Regions from separate parts of the Shinella sp. WSC3-e genome, predicted to be linked through region 3. Evidence: predicted binding sites of a transcription regulator. Region 3 holds the regulator's gene; each other region holds the start of a gene.
What was found. Region 3 encodes LexA, which represses DNA repair genes until DNA is damaged. Its sites were predicted from a motif close to TGTTCNNNNTGTGTTCNG; they were not measured.
Positions count from the first base shown of each region.

Region 1 (4,042 bases), 1.3 Mb from region 3:
TATCGGCAAAGCGGCGGCGGAAGAACGGCGCGGTTCGGGCGACGACGAAATGCGTCGGCTCGAACCAGGCGAAGAACCGCCGGCGGCCTCCGGCCTCCCCTGCGATCTCCTTGAAGCGGACGAAGGCCGTCATCTTGTGGCTGTCGCGCGCGACGTTCCTGGCCAGAAGCCGCGCCCAGGCGACATCCTTGTCCGACGTCAGCTCCAGCAGGCGACGGTCAGATTGCAGCCGCCAGAGCAGCCGATAAAGCAGATGAAAGCGCCCCGGCTCGGTGTGGCACGCGACGGCTTCGGCGAGCGGCAGGAAGGCCGGCGGCACGATGACCGCCGGCGCGGCGGCATCGGGCGCCGGCAGGCCGGGTGGGGCGCTCGCCTCGAAGAGGCCTATATCGCCCTGGATGCGCCAGTCCACGTCGCGCGGCGAAATACCGGCAGCCGCCAGCGCCCGCGCCGCATCCCGCCATTCGGAAAAATCACCGCGGCCGAGCAGGGGGATCGTGTGCATCAGAGCAGCGAAAGCTGTTCCGGTTTCGGGGCAAAGAGCGTCTTGAGGTCTGCACGGTCGGCAAGACGCCGGGGTGTCCATCCCTCCGCCTCGATGAAGGCGCGCACCTTGCGCAGGGAAACGCCGAGCCGTGCCAGATCCTCCAACCGCAGGCGGCGAAAGCGGCGGCTGGACAGGATCGCATCCACCGTCTTCAGGCCGAACCCCGGTACCCGCAACAGGGTTTCGCGCTCCGCACGGTTGACGTTCACAGGAAAGGTCTGGCGGTGGGTTAGCGCCCAGGCAAGCTTGGGGTCCATGTCCAGATCGAGCATGCCGCCTGTCGATGCCGTGATCTCGTCCACGCCGAAACCGTAGAAGCGATAAAGCCAGTCAGCCTGATAGAGCCGATGTTCGCGCACCAGCGGCGGCTTGATGAGCGGCAGCGCGCGGGAGGCATCGGGAATAGGGCTGAAGGCGGAATAATAGACACGTTTCAGGCCGTAGCTGCCGTAGAGCCGGGCGCTGGTCCTCAGGATCGTCGCATCGTCGGCTCCATCGGCGCCAACGATCATCTGTGTGCTCTGCCCGCCCGGCACGAAACGCTTGCGGCGCCTGGTCTGCAAGGTCGGCTCGTCCGCCGCCTCGATCTTGCGGCGCAAATCGCCCATCGCACGACGAATGCCGTCCGGCCGCTTCTCGGGCGCAAGACGCCCGATGCCCGCGTCCGTCGGCAGTTCGATGTTGAGCGACAGGCGGTCCGCATAGAGTCCCGCCTCCTCGATCAGCTCCGGAGCGGCATCGGGGATCGACTTGAGGTGAATATAACCACGGAAGCCGTGCACCGTGCGCAGGTCCCGCGCCACGCGGACCATCTCGCCCATCGTATGATCCGACGAGCGGATGATCCCGGACGACAGGAAAAGCCCTTCGATATAATTGCGCCGATAGAATTCCAGCGTCAGCCAGACCACCTCGTCCGGCGTGAAACGCGCACGCTCCACATTGCTTGAGGACCGGTTGATGCAATAGGCGCAGTCGAAGATGCAGAAATTGGTGAGCAGGATCTTCAGAAGTGAAATACACCGCCCATCGGGCGCATATGCATGGCAGATCCCCGCGCCTTCCGTGGAGCCAAGGCCGTTGGACCTGAGCGAATCCCGTTTCTCTGTCCCGCTGGAGGCGCATGACGCGTCGTATTTGGCGGCATCCGCCAGGATGGCCAAACGATCCTGTAGCGATTTCTTCATAAATGTTCACTATATGTTCCGTTTCACGCTGTCAACAGCTCTCCCACAGCCCGGCGACGGCGCCGAGGAACACGAATGCAAAGCGCCCCATGCAGCCCGGCCTGCCCACGCCTCAGATGCCGAAATTTTGACTACGTGAGCAAAGGTGGACAGCAGCGACCCGGGCGATTCCACCCCCGTAGACGCTGAAAGCGACGGTCCCGATCTCGATGATTTCGTCCTCGTCCCCTTCATCATGCCGGACAATGCGGTTATCCCTGTCCGTTGATGAGCGTGACGAGGTTCAAGAGGTTGCCTTCCCTTTGAACGCCGTCCGGGAACCTGTCCGGCACGCCGGGGGCGACGATCGCCAGGAATGGAATGCCGAGGTCCACTGCGGCGTGATATTCCATGAGGGAATCGCCGATGGCGAGAACCTCCTCCGCCTCGACGGCATCCTCGCCGAGTATCCGGCGAAATTCGGAGAGCTTGGATTTCGGCGCACCACCGATCGACTTGAACCGGTTGCAAATCCCGCGCTCGGCCAAAGCGCTCCGAAGCTCGTCTTCGGGGGCGGCGGAAACGACATGCTGGGCCGCGATGCCGTGAAGGCGCGTTATTCCTTCCAGCGCGCCATCGATAAAGCGCGCCGATGCGACGGCAGCCTCCACGGCCGCGCGATATTGCGCGCAGAGCTCGCCGAGCCGGGCCTCCGAGAGCGGCCGGTGGAAGACGGTCCCCTCGAAGTATCGGAACTTCTCGTAGCGTGACATGCCGCCATTGGCTTCGGCATAGGCCCTGATGGCGGCGATCTTCGCAGGATCCTCGTCGCGGTAGACATGTGCGAACGCATCGACCTTGGCGGTCACCGTATCAAGGATGACGCCATCGAAATCGTAGATGATCGATCGGTATCTTGTCTTCACGCCAAACATCTCCTGGCCAGCCGCCGCCAAGGCGCCTGCGGATCAGATCCAGCCCGCATCGACGATGAAGGACTGCTTCGAGATCATCCGGCTGTCGTCGGAGGCCAGGAACAGGGCCATGCGTGCGATTTCCGGCGGATAGATCCGGCCGGGAAGAACCTGCCGCGCATCGATCTGCTTTTCGCCCTCGGGCGTGAGCCACAGGTCCACCTGCCGTTCGGTCATGATCCAGCCCGGAGCGATGGAGTTGACGCGGATATTGTCCGGGCCGAGCTCGCGCGCCAGTGCACGCGTCATTCCGTGCACCGCGGCCTTTGCCGTGACGTAGCACACGCCGTCGCCATCCGCCTCCATCCAGGTTATGGAGGAGAGATTGATGATCGAGCCGCCACCCAGCCCTTTCATCTGCGAAACGACGGCCTTGGCCGCGAACACCTGGTGCCGCAGGTTCACCGCTATGCGATCGTCGAAATATTCCGACGTTACCTCGGAAAGCTGGTGACGGTCGTCATTGCCCGCATTGTTGACAAGAACGCTGATCGGCCCGCGCTCGACGCCGCTCTTCGTGATGAAGGCCTCGAGGGCCTCGACATTGCGCAGGTTGAGATACTGGTAGACCGGCGGACGGCCACCGCGGGCGACGCAGCCCTTGATCACGTCCGCCGCTGCATCGTCGTTCAAATCGACGAAGGTGACGACAGACCCCTGATCGACGAAATGCTCCACAAGCGACCTGCCGATGCCCGATGCACCGCCGGTGATGAAGACATGCTTGTCCTTGAGACTAGGGTAGCTTGCGCGCCCTTCCATGAGATCGTAGTTCATCTTGTGTCCTTTGACTGATCGGTACGATGGCGCCTTGGCGCCCCTGTTGTCATTTCGATTTGGCGAAGAGGCGCGTGACGCCGCGCAGAAGCTTGCTTTGGGCGACCTGGTAACCGAGATCCTTGCCGACGCCCGTTTCCAGGACACGATCCATCAGGCTCTTGCTGAGCTCCGTATGGCGCCGCACCGGGGCAAGATCGCCGGACATGTCGGCGAGCACCCGCCTGGCCGCATTGTGGCCGGGAGCCCCCGTCACGCCACCACCTGGATGCGCGCCGGAACCGCAGAGATAGAGGCCTTCCACCGCCGTGCGGTATCCGTCCCCGCCCGGCGCCTTGCGCTCCGAGAACAGGTTTTCGAGGCCCACGATGGAACGCTGGAAGATGTTGCCGCCGGGCAGGCCGTAGGTACGCTCGAGATCGAGAGGCGACACCGTATTTCGGCCGATGACATGACCGCGAAGGTTCGGCGCAAACCGGTAGAGGGTCTCCATGACGCGGTCGGTCCAGGCTTCCTTGTGGTCGTCCCAGTCGCCCTTCTCCAGATGGAACGGCAATTGCTGGACACCGAGCAGCAGC
Region 1 covers NZ_OZ000530.1:76,358-80,399, reverse strand. Annotated here, with positions in the region: gene AABF56_RS00355 (UdgX family uracil-DNA binding protein) at 1-505, opposite strand, end outside; gene AABF56_RS00350 (putative DNA modification/repair radical SAM protein) at 505-1,734, opposite strand; gene AABF56_RS00345 (HAD family hydrolase) at 1,986-2,639, opposite strand; gene AABF56_RS00340 (SDR family NAD(P)-dependent oxidoreductase) at 2,682-3,464, opposite strand; gene AABF56_RS00335 (phytoene desaturase family protein) at 3,514-4,042, opposite strand, start outside.
Region 1: a site for LexA is predicted at 1,738-1,755, ahead of AABF56_RS00350 (putative DNA modification/repair radical SAM protein). Genes of this name have one in related genera too.

Region 2 (4,042 bases), 2.3 Mb from region 3:
CATGTCGTTTAAAGCGGCGCTTGGATTTTTCGCCTCACTTGCAATCACAGCTTTGTTATCCGTGAATGCCGCCCGGGCGGAGCCCGTGAAGCTCGTCGGCTTCGGCGACAGCCTGATGGCCGGCTACCAGCTGCCCGCGACGGACGCCTTTCCGGTGAAGCTGGAGAAGGCGTTGCGCGAAAAGGGCTACGAGGTCGAGATCGCCAATGCCGGCGTTTCCGGCGACACGAGCTCCGGCGGTCTTGCCCGGCTCGACTGGTCGATCCCCGAGGGCACGCAGGGCGTGATTCTGGAACTCGGCGCCAACGACGCGCTGCGCGGCATTCCGCCGGAACAGACGGAGAAGAACCTCGACGCCATGCTGACACGCCTCAAGGAGCGCGGCATCGCGGTGCTGCTTGCCGGCATGCTGGCCCCGCCGAACATGGGCCCCGACTACGGCGAGCGCTTCAACGGCATCTACCAGCGCATGGCGGAAAAGCACGGCGTCGCGCTCTATCCGTTCTTCCTCGACGGGGTCGTCACCAAGGCGAACCTGCAATTGGAGGATGGCATGCATCCGAATTCCGAGGGGGTGGACGTGATGGTCGCGACGATCCTTCCGGCCGCCGAAGCGTTCATCAAATCGATACCGGCGAAGGAGTAGTTTTCGCGGGTGCGAAATAAGGGTTGCGCAAAAATCCATTGCGTGATTCGCTGACAGTACATTCCAGCAGGGAGAAGTCGCCATGCCGAGACTTTTCGTCGCCCTCGAAGTGCCGCGCAATGCTGCCATGAGCCTCTCCTTGCTGAGAGGCGGACTTCCCGGAGCCCGCTGGATCGATGTCGAGAACTTCCACATTACCTTGCGTTTCATCGGCGATATCGACGGCCGCACTGCCGACGAGGTGGTCGACAAGCTCGACCGCATCGAGCGCCCGGAATTCCAGCTGGCCCTGTCGGGCATGGGCTCCTTCGGCTCGAAGAAGCCGCATTCCGTCTTCGCCGGCGTGACGCAGGCGCCGGAAATGTACGCCCTCCAGGGCGAAATCGAGCGCATCTGCCAGCGCCTCGGCCTTCCCGCCGATCCGCGAAAGTTCACGCCCCACGTCACGCTCGCCCGCCTGCGCAACGCCCGCACCGAGGACGTCGCCCACTACCTTTCCGGCCGCGGCAATTTCCACACCGCCCCCTTCACGGTGAACCGCTTCGTGCTGATGTCCTCGAAGGAATCGGTCGGCGGGGGGCCGTACCTTACGGAAGAGGTTTTCCCGCTCTACGAGGCCGGCGGCGGCTGGGACGGCGCGGACTTGCACGACCATCCGGTTTGACAGAACGGACAGACAGCTGCGGGTACGTCATTTCAGCTGGGCAACGGCGGCAGGTCAGGTGCGGTCAGTCCCGCGAAGGGCTCGCGCCACGCATCGATCCGTTCAAGCCGCTCGTTCCAATCCTGTATTGCCGGATATTCGTCAAGCGGCAGCCGGGCGACGTCGTTGTAGGGTAGGAAGGTCGCCATCCGGAAATCCGCGAACGAGACGGTGTCGCCAACGAGCCACGCGCGGTTTGACAGTTCGCTTTCCAGGATGCGCGCGGCCTTGTGAAACTGCCGAAGTCCTTCCGCGACCATCTGCTCGTCGCAGGCGCCGATGCCGTAGCGCGGCTTTGTCCCGCGTTCCCATTGCACGATGTCGCATGCCTTGACGAAATTTTCCTTCGCCCAGCTGATCCAGCGGATCATGTCCGGCTCGTCATCGTCGGTGCGCCAGAAATTCGAACGGGCGTTTCGGGAGAGCCAGCAGACGATGGCGTCGCTTTCCCAGAGCGTCCGGCCGGGAAGCTCGAGAATTGGCAGCAACAGGTTCGGGTTCAGCGGCCTGTAGCGCTCCGCCTGACCCGCCGCCAGCGGCGCTGCGAACGCGAATTCGACGTCTGCCTTCAAAAAGCGCGCGGCTGCGACCGCCACGCGGGGATTGGGGTTGCGGCTGAAATAGATCTTCATTCGGCTTGCCTCCATTTGCATACCCCGAAAGACGCCCGGGCGAGGGACGGGCCGACATCGGCGCGAAAAGAAACCGTGGCGTTCGAAAGGCCCGAATGCTGCAAGCTCCCCCGTGCTTAGTCCCTGGCGCGATTCAGCATTTCGTGTCGACCCGCCCGAATCCCGTCAATCCCTTGTGGTGAACAAACCCTGAATCCGCCCGAGTCAGTGATTCGTCTCCGATTCGTTCGCAGACTGTTCCGGGTACCGTCCGACCCTGGAGAAAAGCCGCGTCCTTCGTCTTGCCCCTTGCCATCGGGCCTCCCGATGGGCATCTGTTGCCTGCCGGATGCGTCCGGCGGAAATTGAAACCTGCCGGGGCGTGACTTGTCGCAAGCACCCATGATCTTGAGCGGCCGCGGGGTCACCGCGGTGCTCGGCCCGACCAATACGGGCAAGACCCACTACGCAATCGAGCGCATGGTGGCACATGAGACGGGCGTGATCGGCCTGCCTCTGCGCCTCTTGGCGCGCGAGGTCTATACGCGCCTCGTCGACAAGGTCGGCCCGCACAATGTGGCACTCGTCACCGGCGAGGAGAAGATCACGCCGCACATGGCGCGCTATTCGGTCTGCACGGTGGAGGCGATGCCGCGCGAGACGCGCGCCTCCTTCGTCGCGATCGACGAGATGCAGCTGGCCGGCGATCTGGAACGCGGCCACATTTTTACCGACCGGGTGCTGCATCTGCGCGGCCGCGACGAGACGCTGCTGCTCGGCGCGGCGACGATGAAGCCGATCCTGGAACAGCTGCTGCCCGGCATCGCGGTCGTCGAGCGCCCGCGGCTGTCGCAGCTCTTCTATTCCGGCTCGAAGAAGATCACCCGCCTGCCGCAGCGCACGGCCATCGTCGCCTTCTCCGCCGACGAGGTCTATGCGATCGCCGAACTGATCCGCCGCCAGCGCGGCGGGGCGGCGGTGGTGCTCGGCGCGCTTTCACCCCGCACCCGCAATGCACAGGTCGCGCTCTACCAGGAGGGCGACGTCGAATATCTCGTCGCGACCGATGCGATCGGCATGGGCCTCAACCTCGACGTCGACCATGTCGCCTTCGCCCAGGACCGCAAGTTCGACGGCTACCAGTTCCGCAACCTCAACCCCGCCGAGCTCGCCCAGATCGCCGGCCGCGCCGGCCGGCACCTGCGCGACGGCACCTTCGGCGTGACGGGCCGCGTCGATCCGTTCGACGACGAGCTGGTCAAGCGCATCGAGACGCACCAGTTCGACCCCGTGCGCGTGCTGCAGTGGCGCACCACCCGGTTCGACTATTCCTCCCTCTCGGCGCTGCGCCATTCGCTCGACGCGCCGCCGCCGATAAGCGGGCTGACACGGGCGCTGCCGGCCGTCGACCAGCAGGCGCTGGAGCATCTGTCGCGCTACCCCGACGTCCGCGATCTCGCGACGACGCCGGAGCGCGTCGAGAAGCTCTGGGAGGCCTGCGCGCTTCCCGACTACCGCCGCATCGCCCCCGCGCAGCACGCCGACCTCATCTCGACGCTCTATGCGGACCTCATAAAGCGCGGCGCGGTTAACGAAGACTTCATGGCCGACCAGGTGCGCCGCGCCGATCGAACCGATGGCGAGATCGACACGCTTTCGGCACGAATCGCACAGATAAGGACATGGACCTATGTGTCGAATCGGCCCGGATGGCTTGCCGATCCGACACACTGGCAGGAAAAGACGCGGGAAATCGAAGACCGATTGTCCGATGCGCTACATGAACGGTTGACGAAACGCTTTGTTGATCGCAGGACATCTGTGCTCATGAAGCGCCTGAGAGAGAATGCGATGCTGGAAGCTGAAATCAGTGTGAATGGCGATGTCTTCGTAGAGGGACATCATGTCGGGCAGTTGGCCGGTTTCCGGTTTACGCTGGCCTCCGGAACGGAAGGTCCCGATGCGAAGGCCGTGCAGGCGGCTGCGCAGAAGGCGCTTGCGCTGGAGTTCGAAGCCCGGGCCGCACGCCTGCATGCCGCCGGCAACGGCGACCTCGCGCTCGGCTCCGACGGCACCGTGCGC
Region 2 covers NZ_OZ000530.1:3,698,083-3,702,124, forward strand. Annotated here, with positions in the region: gene AABF56_RS18210 (arylesterase) at 2-646, shown strand; gene thpR (RNA 2',3'-cyclic phosphodiesterase) at 729-1,310, shown strand; gene AABF56_RS18220 (glutathione S-transferase family protein) at 1,343-1,981, opposite strand; gene AABF56_RS18225 (helicase-related protein) at 2,363-4,042, shown strand, end outside.
Region 2: a site for LexA is predicted at 2,206-2,223, ahead of AABF56_RS18225 (helicase-related protein). Genes of this name have one in related genera too.

Region 3 (4,042 bases):
CCGTCATCAGCGCCGTCGTCATGCCCTTCGGTCTCGTCGCCGTGCTCTTGATGCCCCTTGGCCTCGATGCGGTGCCCTTCGCGATCATGGGCAAGGGCATCGAGTGGATGATCGCCCTTTCGACATGGGTCGCGAACTGGAAGGGCGAGATCGTCACCGGCCGCATTGCGCCCGCCGCCTTCCTTCTGGTCGGCCTCGGCGGCGGCCTTGTCTGCATCCTGCGCACGCGGCTGCGCCATGCGGGAACGTTGCTTGTCGGCCTCGGCCTCGCCATCGCCTGCTGGCCGGCCGGACGCGATGCGCCGGAGGCGCTGGTGTCGGAGGACGGCCGCCTCGTCGCCATCCTTCATGGCGAAACCGTCGCGACGAACCGTGCGCGGCCGCCGGACTTCATCTATGCGCAGTGGCGGCGCGCCCTCCGGCTCGGCGATCTTGCAAAACCGGACATCCGCCGGAGCGCGGGATTGACTATCGAGGACGCGGGCGAGCCCTCCGGTGCAACCGGAGACCGGAAACGGCCCCGGCGCAAGGCCGACCGGCAAAAGGCGAGGGACGCCATGGCCGCGGCTTTCACGGCGGCGAGAGAGGGCGACAATTTCGTTTGCGAGGCAAAGGCATTCTGCGCCGCCGTCTCGCCGAGCGGCTGGCGGATCGTCACCCTGGACGACGTCGCCTTCCTGGGCACGGCCTGCGACGCCGCCGATCTCGTCGTCGTTCCCTTTGCCCTCCGGCTGGAGGTCTGCCGTTCGGGCGCCCGCCTGGTGACGGCGCGTCATCTGAGGCGAACCGGCGCCCTCGAGATCCGGCCGGATCCTGAAGGCGCATCCGGCGCTCTCTCCGGGGCCGACATCACGCCGGCCGTCGAAAGCTTAGCCCGGCCGTGGTCCCGCCATCGCACCTATGACTGGCGCACCGGCACCTTCGATCTTCCGAAGGATCAGTTGTAGCGGCGGATGAGGCCGACCAGCTTGCCCTGGATCTTCACGCGGTCCGGCCCGAAGATGCGGGTCTCGTAGGCTGGGTTTGCCGCTTCGAGCGCGATGGACGCGCCCTTGCGGCGGAAGCGCTTCAAGGTCGCCTCCTCGTCGTCGACAAGCGCCACGATGATTTCACCGGGATTGGCGCTGCTGGCATTGCGGATGATGACCGTGTCGCCGTCGAGAATGCCGGCCTCGATCATCGAGTCGCCCTTGACCTCCAGCGCATAGTGCTCACCGTTGCCGATCATCTCGGCCGGCACGGTGATGTCATGCGTGTTGTTCTGGATGGCGGAGATCGGCACGCCGGCGGCGATGCGGCCCATGACCGGTACGGAGACGGAAGACGGGATCTCCGCGATCGGCGTGCGCTGCGGCGGGGCGGCGGCCGGGGCCTGCTTGCCGCGGCTGCCCTCGATGACCGCCGGCGAAAAGCCGCGGCGCGGCTGCAGGCTCTGGGTATAGGCCTCGGGAAGCTTGATCACCTCCAGCGCGCGGGCCCGGTTGGGCAGGCGCCGGATGAAGCCGCGCTCCTCCAGCGCCGTGATGAGGCGGTGGATGCCGGACTTGGAGGCGAGATCCAGCGCATCCTTCATCTCGTCGAAGGAGGGGGGAATGCCGGACTCCTTCATCCGTTCATGAATGAACAGGAGAAGTTCCTGTTGTTTGCGCGTGAGCATGGCCCCTCCACCGAGAATCGTGTGAAACAAATCCAGAACAGACACTATCTGTTCCATATGTGTTCCGCAAGGGGTTGCTGAAACAATAATAGTACTGTTCAGGCGGCAGGTTCGCGCAGCAGAAGAACCGTGCAGGGCGTGCCCGCCGGGGCCGCCGGGGCGTGGGGCGGGCGGACGAGCAGGCCTTCGGAGACGGCGAACGCCTTCATCATCGAGGAATCCTGCTTGTCGAGGGGCGTGACGAGCAGTTCGCCGGCGGGGCCGCGGGCGATGCGCGCGCGGACATAGTCCTGCCGGTGGTCGTTCTCCTTGAGCGGCACGGCGGCGACGGCCGGATGTTGCCGGTCTTTCGCCGGCAGGCGGGCGAGACGGCGCACGAGGGGAGCGAGGAAGAGATGCGAGCAGACGAGGCTCGAAACGGGATTGCCGGGCAGGCCCACCACCTGGACCGCGCCGAGGCGGCCGACCATCAGGGGTTTTCCCGGGCGCATGGCGATGCGCCAGAAATCGAGTTCCATGCCCGCCTCGCCGAGCACGGGCTGCACGAGGTCGAAATCCCCGACGGAGGCGCCGCCGAGCGTGACGAGCACGTCGATATCCTGCGTCAGCGCGTGGCGAACGGCCTCCAGCAGCGCCTGCCTGTCGTCGCGAACGATGCCGAGGTCGATCACCTCCGCGCCGGCCTCCCGGGCGAGGGCGGCGACGCCGTAGGTGTTGGAGGCGATGATCTGGCTGGCGCCGGGCGGCGTGCCGGGCGGCACGAGCTCGTCGCCGGTGGCGAGCAGGGCGATGCGGGGGCGGGCATAGACCGGCAAGACGGGGTGGTTCATCGCCGCCGCCACGGTCAGCCGGCCGGCATCGAGCACGTCGCCGGCCTTCAGGACGACCTCGCCCTCGGAGAAATCCTGGCCGCGGGGACGGATGTGGCGGCCCTTCGGGGTGAGGAAGGTGGTGCGGATGCGGCCGTCTTCCAGCACCGCGGCATCTTCCTGCAGCAGAACGGTATCGGCGAAGGCCGGCAGCGGGGCGCCGGTGAAGATGCGCACCGCCTCGCCGGGCGCCGCGATGCCCTCGAAGGCATGGCCGGCCGAGGAGAGGCCGACGACCGACAGGACGGAGCCGAGCACGGCGATGTCCGCATGGCGCACCGCATAGCCGTCCATGGCGGAATTGTCGAAGGGCGGCTGCGTCAGCCGTGCGGCGATGTCTTCGGCGAGCACGCGGCCGTCGGCCTCGTGCAGCCCAACCGTCTCCGTCCGCCGCGTCGGCCGGGCGGCGGAAAGCAGGCGGTCGAGGGCGTCCGCGACGCTGAGGAGGGACATCAGCCGGCGTCTCCGCGCCGGTAGTCGCCGGAGCGTCCGCCGGATTTTTCGACGAGGCGGATGCCGCTTATCTCCATTTCGCGGTCAGCGGCCTTGGCCATGTCGTAGATGGTGAGGCAGGCGACGCTGACGGCGGTGAGCGCTTCCATCTCGACGCCGGTGCGGCCGGTGAGCTTGGCCATCGCCTCGACGCGCAGGCCCGGCAGGGCGCGGTCCTCGAAGACCTCCACGGCCACCTTGGTCAGCATCAACGGATGGCAGAGCGGGATGAGGCTCGCGGTCTGCTTGGCGGCCATGATGCCGGCAAGGCGCGCCGTGCCGATCACGTCGCCCTTCTTGGCATTGCCGCTAAGGATGAGCTCCAGCGTCGCCGGCGCCATGCGGACGAAGCCTTCGGCTCTTGCAACGCGCACCGTCTCGGCCTTGTCGCCGACATCCACCATGCTGGCTTGCCCGGCGGCGTCGATATGGGTGAGCGTGCGGGCCTCGCCCGTCATTGCGCGACCGCCATCATTCCGCCGCCAGCATGCCGGCGGAGCCGGTCAGGAGCTCGCGCGTCGCGGCCGCCACGTCGTCCTTGCGCATCAGGCTCTCGCCGACGAGGAAGGTGGAGATGCCGGCCTTGCCGAGCCGTTCGCAATCCGCATGGGTGAAGATGCCGCTCTCGCCGACCAGCAGCCGGTCCTCGGGCACCATGCCGGCGAGCTTTTCCGACACGGCGAGATCCACCTCGAAGGTGCGCAGGTTGCGGTTGTTGATGCCGACGAGCTTGGACTTGAGCTTCAGCGCGCGCTCCATTTCCGGCGCGTCGTGCACCTCGATCAGCACGTCCATGCCGAGCGAGAAGGCGGCGTCCTCCAGCCTCTTCGCGTCGTCGTCGCCGAGCGAGGCCATGATGAGGAGGATGCAGTCCGCGCCCCAGGCGCGCGCCTCCAGCACCTGGTAGCTGTCGAACATGAAATCCTTGCGCAGCGCCGGCAGGCCACAGGCCGCACGCGCCGCCGTCAGGAATTCCGGCGCGCCCTGGAAGCTCGGCGTGTCCGTGAGCACGGAAAGGCAGGCG
Region 3 covers NZ_OZ000530.1:1,391,211-1,395,252, forward strand. Annotated here, with positions in the region: gene AABF56_RS07085 (ComEC/Rec2 family competence protein) at 1-947, shown strand, start outside; gene lexA (transcriptional repressor LexA) at 938-1,657, opposite strand; gene AABF56_RS07095 (molybdopterin molybdotransferase MoeA) at 1,756-2,979, opposite strand; gene moaC (cyclic pyranopterin monophosphate synthase MoaC) at 2,979-3,476, opposite strand; gene trpC (indole-3-glycerol phosphate synthase TrpC) at 3,490-4,042, opposite strand, start outside.

Region 4 (4,042 bases), 420 kb from region 3:
CGTGAGGCGAATCGGCCGACTCAGGCGGCTGCCGCCACCACCCGGTTGCGGCCGGAGCGCTTCGCCTCGTAGAGCGCCGCATCGGCACGCTTCAGCAGGGCATCAGGGCTGTCTCCCGCCGGCAGCGCGCTGGCAAGGCCGAGCGAGGCGGTGACGGGCAGGAAGACATCCGTGCCGGGCACGCGGAACGGTTCCCGCTCGACGATCGCGCGAAGGCGCTCCGCCACGCCCGCCGCCATCTCGGCCGACGTATCCGGCATGACCAGAACGAATTCCTCCCCGCCGTAGCGGCAGGCAAGGTCGGCGCCGCGCACGGCCGAGCGCACGCGGTTGGCGAATTCGCGCAGCACGGCGTCGCCCGCATCATGGCCGTAGGTATCGTTGACCAGCTTGAACCGGTCGATATCGGTGATGCAGACCGACAGCGGCCGGCCGCGCGCGGCGGCGCGGTCGATCAGGAGCTTCATGTGATTGTCGAGGTAGCGGCGGTTATGCAGGCCCGTCAGGCCGTCCGTGACGGCCAGCTCGATGGTCTGGCGCACGCTGGCGCGCAGGCGGTCGTTGCAGCGCTTGCGGCGGATCTGGGTGAGGCTGCGGGCGATCAGCTCGTTCGGATCGACCGGCCGCATCAGGTAGTCCGTCACGCCGAGATCGAGCGCGCGCACGACCATGTCGTCGTCGCCCTGCTCGGCGATCAGCAGGATCGGCAGGAAGCGCGTTCGCTCCAGCGAGCGAAGCTGCGAGCACAGGCGCAGCGGATCGTAGTCGTCGAAATTGGCGTTGACGATCACCAGTTCGAAATTGCTCTCGGCCGCCTGGAAGAGCGCGGCCTGCGGGTCCGACATGCTGGTGACATCGGCGATCGGCTTCAGCGCGCGCGCGATGCGCTCCTGCGAGCTTGCCCGGCCGTCGACGAGCAGCACGTCGCCCGGCTCGTCGCCCAGCGAATCGTCGAGCCCTTCCTCCATGGAGATGGCACGGGCGGTGGCCGCGCGCATGCGCAGCTCGTCCGTCAGCGTCTTCAACCGCACGAGGCTTTTCACCCGCGACATGAGCTGCAGGTCGTTGACCGGCTTGGTCAGGAAGTCGTCGGCACCGGCCTTGAGGCCCCGCACCCGGTCGGACGGCTGGTCGAGCGCCGTCACCATGACCACCGGGATATGGGCGGTGCGCGGATTGGCCTTCAGCCGCTCGCAGACCTCGAAACCGTCGATGCCGGGCATCATGATGTCGAGCAGGATGAGGTCGACCTGGGTGCGCTCGCACATGGCCAGCGCGTCGTAGCCATTCCCAGCCGTCAGCACGTCGAAATATTCCGCCAGCAGCCGCGCCTCGAGCAGCTTCACATTGGCCGGAATGTCGTCGACGACGAGAATGCGTGCTGTCATGCCCCAGACCTCCGCCTCAAGCGTCGCCGAGATAGGTTTTGATCGTTTCGATGAATTTCGGAACGGAAATCGGCTTGGAGACATAGGCCTCGCAGCCGCCCTGGCGGATGCGCTCCTCGTCGCCCTTCATCGCAAAGGCCGTGACAGCGATCACCGGGATGACATGGAGCTCGTCGTCCTCCTTCAGCCACTTGGTGACCTCAAGGCCCGAGACCTCCGGAAGCTGGATGTCCATCAGGATCAGGTCCGGGCGATATTTTCGGGCAAGATCAAGGGCTTCCATGCCATTACGGGTCTGGATGGTCGTATAGCCGGACGCCTCGATGAGGTCCCGGAAGAGCTTCATGTTGAGCTCGTTGTCCTCGACAATCATCACCTGCTTGGGCATCGTGCGTCCCTGTTCCTCTCACCGGCCTTGCAACCTTTTGGGAGATCGATACGTTGCGGCAGAGCCGAAATCACCCAGCCTGTCCGCATCAACGTTAGCGTGACTTGGTTGATTAAAAGGTAAATTTTCCGAGGGAAAACGATGAAAAGCCAAAAAGATACACCCGCGGTGGCCGAGGCGGAGGCAACCGCCGTCGCCATCCTCGGCTGGCTTGCCGGCGAACCGGAGCTGCTGTCGCGCTTCCTCGCGCTCACCGGCGTTGCCCCTTCCGAAGTGCGCAATGCCGTCAACGATCCCGGCTTCCTCGCCGGTCTCGTCGGCTTCCTGATGGACCATGAGCCGACGCTTCTCGCCTTCAGCGCGGCGACGGGCGTTACGCCGGAAGCGGTCGTGCATGCCCACGCCATCCTCTCCGGGCCATATGGCGGCGAGGATTTCTGAGCGGGCGCTTCGCCGGGGTCGCCACGCGCTTGCCTGTGCGTCGTCATGCATTCACCTCCGGCGACTATTGAGACTCGTGAATTTAAGCAGTAATGTCGCGATGTTCAATATTTGTTCCATACGATGAGCATCGCCGACTCGCGTTTTCCGGGCTTCTGCCGCGACTGCCTTGCCGGGCAGCCGGCCAATCTGCGCCGCTGCCGTGCCTGCGGCAGCCCCCGCCTCGTCTATCATGACGAGCTCTACGGCCTGACGCTCGCCCATATCGACTGCGACGCCTTCTACGCCGCGATCGAAAAGCGGGACAATCCGGAGCTTGCCGACAAGCCCGTCATCGTCGGCGGCGGCAAGCGCGGCGTCGTCTCCACCGCCTGCTATGTCGCGCGGATCCATGGCGTGCGCTCGGCCATGCCGATGTTCAAGGCGCTGGAGGCCTGCCCGAACGCCGTCGTCATCAGCCCGAACATGGAGAAATACGTCGCCGTGGGCCGGCAGGTGCGCGCGATGATGCAGGACCTGACGCCGCTGGTGCAGCCGCTTTCCATCGACGAGGCCTTTCTGGAGCTCAAGGGCACCGAACGCCTGCACCACGACCCGCCCGCCCGGGTGCTCGCCCGCTTCGCCCAGCGCGTGGAGAAGGAGGTCGGCATCACGATCTCGATCGGCCTTTCCTATTGCAAGTTCCTCGCCAAGGTCGCCTCGGACCTCAACAAGCCGCGCGGCTTTTCCGTCATCGGCGCGGCCGAAGCGCTCGACTTCCTGCGCGAAAAGCCGGTGCGCCTCATCTGGGGTGTCGGCAAGGCCTTCGCCGAGACGCTGGAGCGCGACGGCATCCGCACCGTCGGCCAGTTGCAGACCATGGAGGAAACCGACCTGATGCGTCGCTACGGCGTGATGGGCAAGCGGCTCTTCAACCTCTCCCGCGGGCAGGACGACCGGGAGGTGCACCCGAACGACCCGGCCAAGAGCGTGTCGGCCGAAACCACCTTCTTCGACGATATCGCGGGCTACGATGAGCTGGTGACGCATCTGCGCCGCCTCAGCGAGAAGGTGGCCACGCGCCTGCGCAAATCCGGCATTGCCGGCCATACGGTCGTGCTCAAGCTGAAGACCGCCGATTTCAAGGGCCGCACGCGCAACCGCAAGCTGGAAGACCCGACCATGCTTGCCGACCGCATCTTCCGCACCGGCGCCGAACTCCTGCGCAAGGAGATCGACGGCACGAAGTACCGGCTGATCGGCATCGGCGTCAGCGACCTTGCCGATCCCGGCCGCGCCGATCCGCCGGATCTCGTCGATCCCGCCGCCGGCCGCCGCGCCGCCGCCGAAGCCGCGATGAACACGCTGCGCGACAAATTCGGCAAGGCGAGCGTGGAGACCGGCTATACGTTCGGCAAATCCGGCCCGGCTCGTTTTCACGAAAAGTTGACATTCAAGACCGCCGGAAAAATCGACGACCCGACCGAATAAATCCCGGCAAGCCGGCGTTCTGACTGCATCGGGATGGCACAGATCGGGGAAGCGCCGGCAAGCATCAAGCCTTCCTTAAACCGGATGCACTACGCTTCCCGCCGGTTTGTATTGCGTACGGATGGGTCACATGAAGTTTCGCCTCGTTACCGGCATGAGCATGTTGGGCCTGATGCTGAGCTGCGCCACCGCGCTCGGCGGCGCGCTCGAAGGTCCGCTCCAGATCATGGTGTCGAAGGACCTGCAGCAATTGAAGGTCTACGATGGCGGCGTGGTGGTCGCCACCTCGCGCGTCTCCACCGGCAAGGCGGGACATTCGACGCCGACCGGCATCTTCTCGATCCTCGAGAAGAAG
Region 4 covers NZ_OZ000530.1:966,439-970,480, reverse strand. Annotated here, with positions in the region: gene AABF56_RS04875 (PleD family two-component system response regulator) at 21-1,388, opposite strand; gene AABF56_RS04870 (response regulator) at 1,405-1,776, opposite strand; gene AABF56_RS04865 (DUF3572 domain-containing protein) at 1,918-2,217, shown strand; gene AABF56_RS04860 (DNA polymerase IV) at 2,341-3,687, shown strand; gene AABF56_RS04855 (L,D-transpeptidase family protein) at 3,818-4,042, shown strand, end outside.
Region 4: a site for LexA is predicted at 2,319-2,336, ahead of AABF56_RS04860 (DNA polymerase IV). Genes of this name have one in related genera too.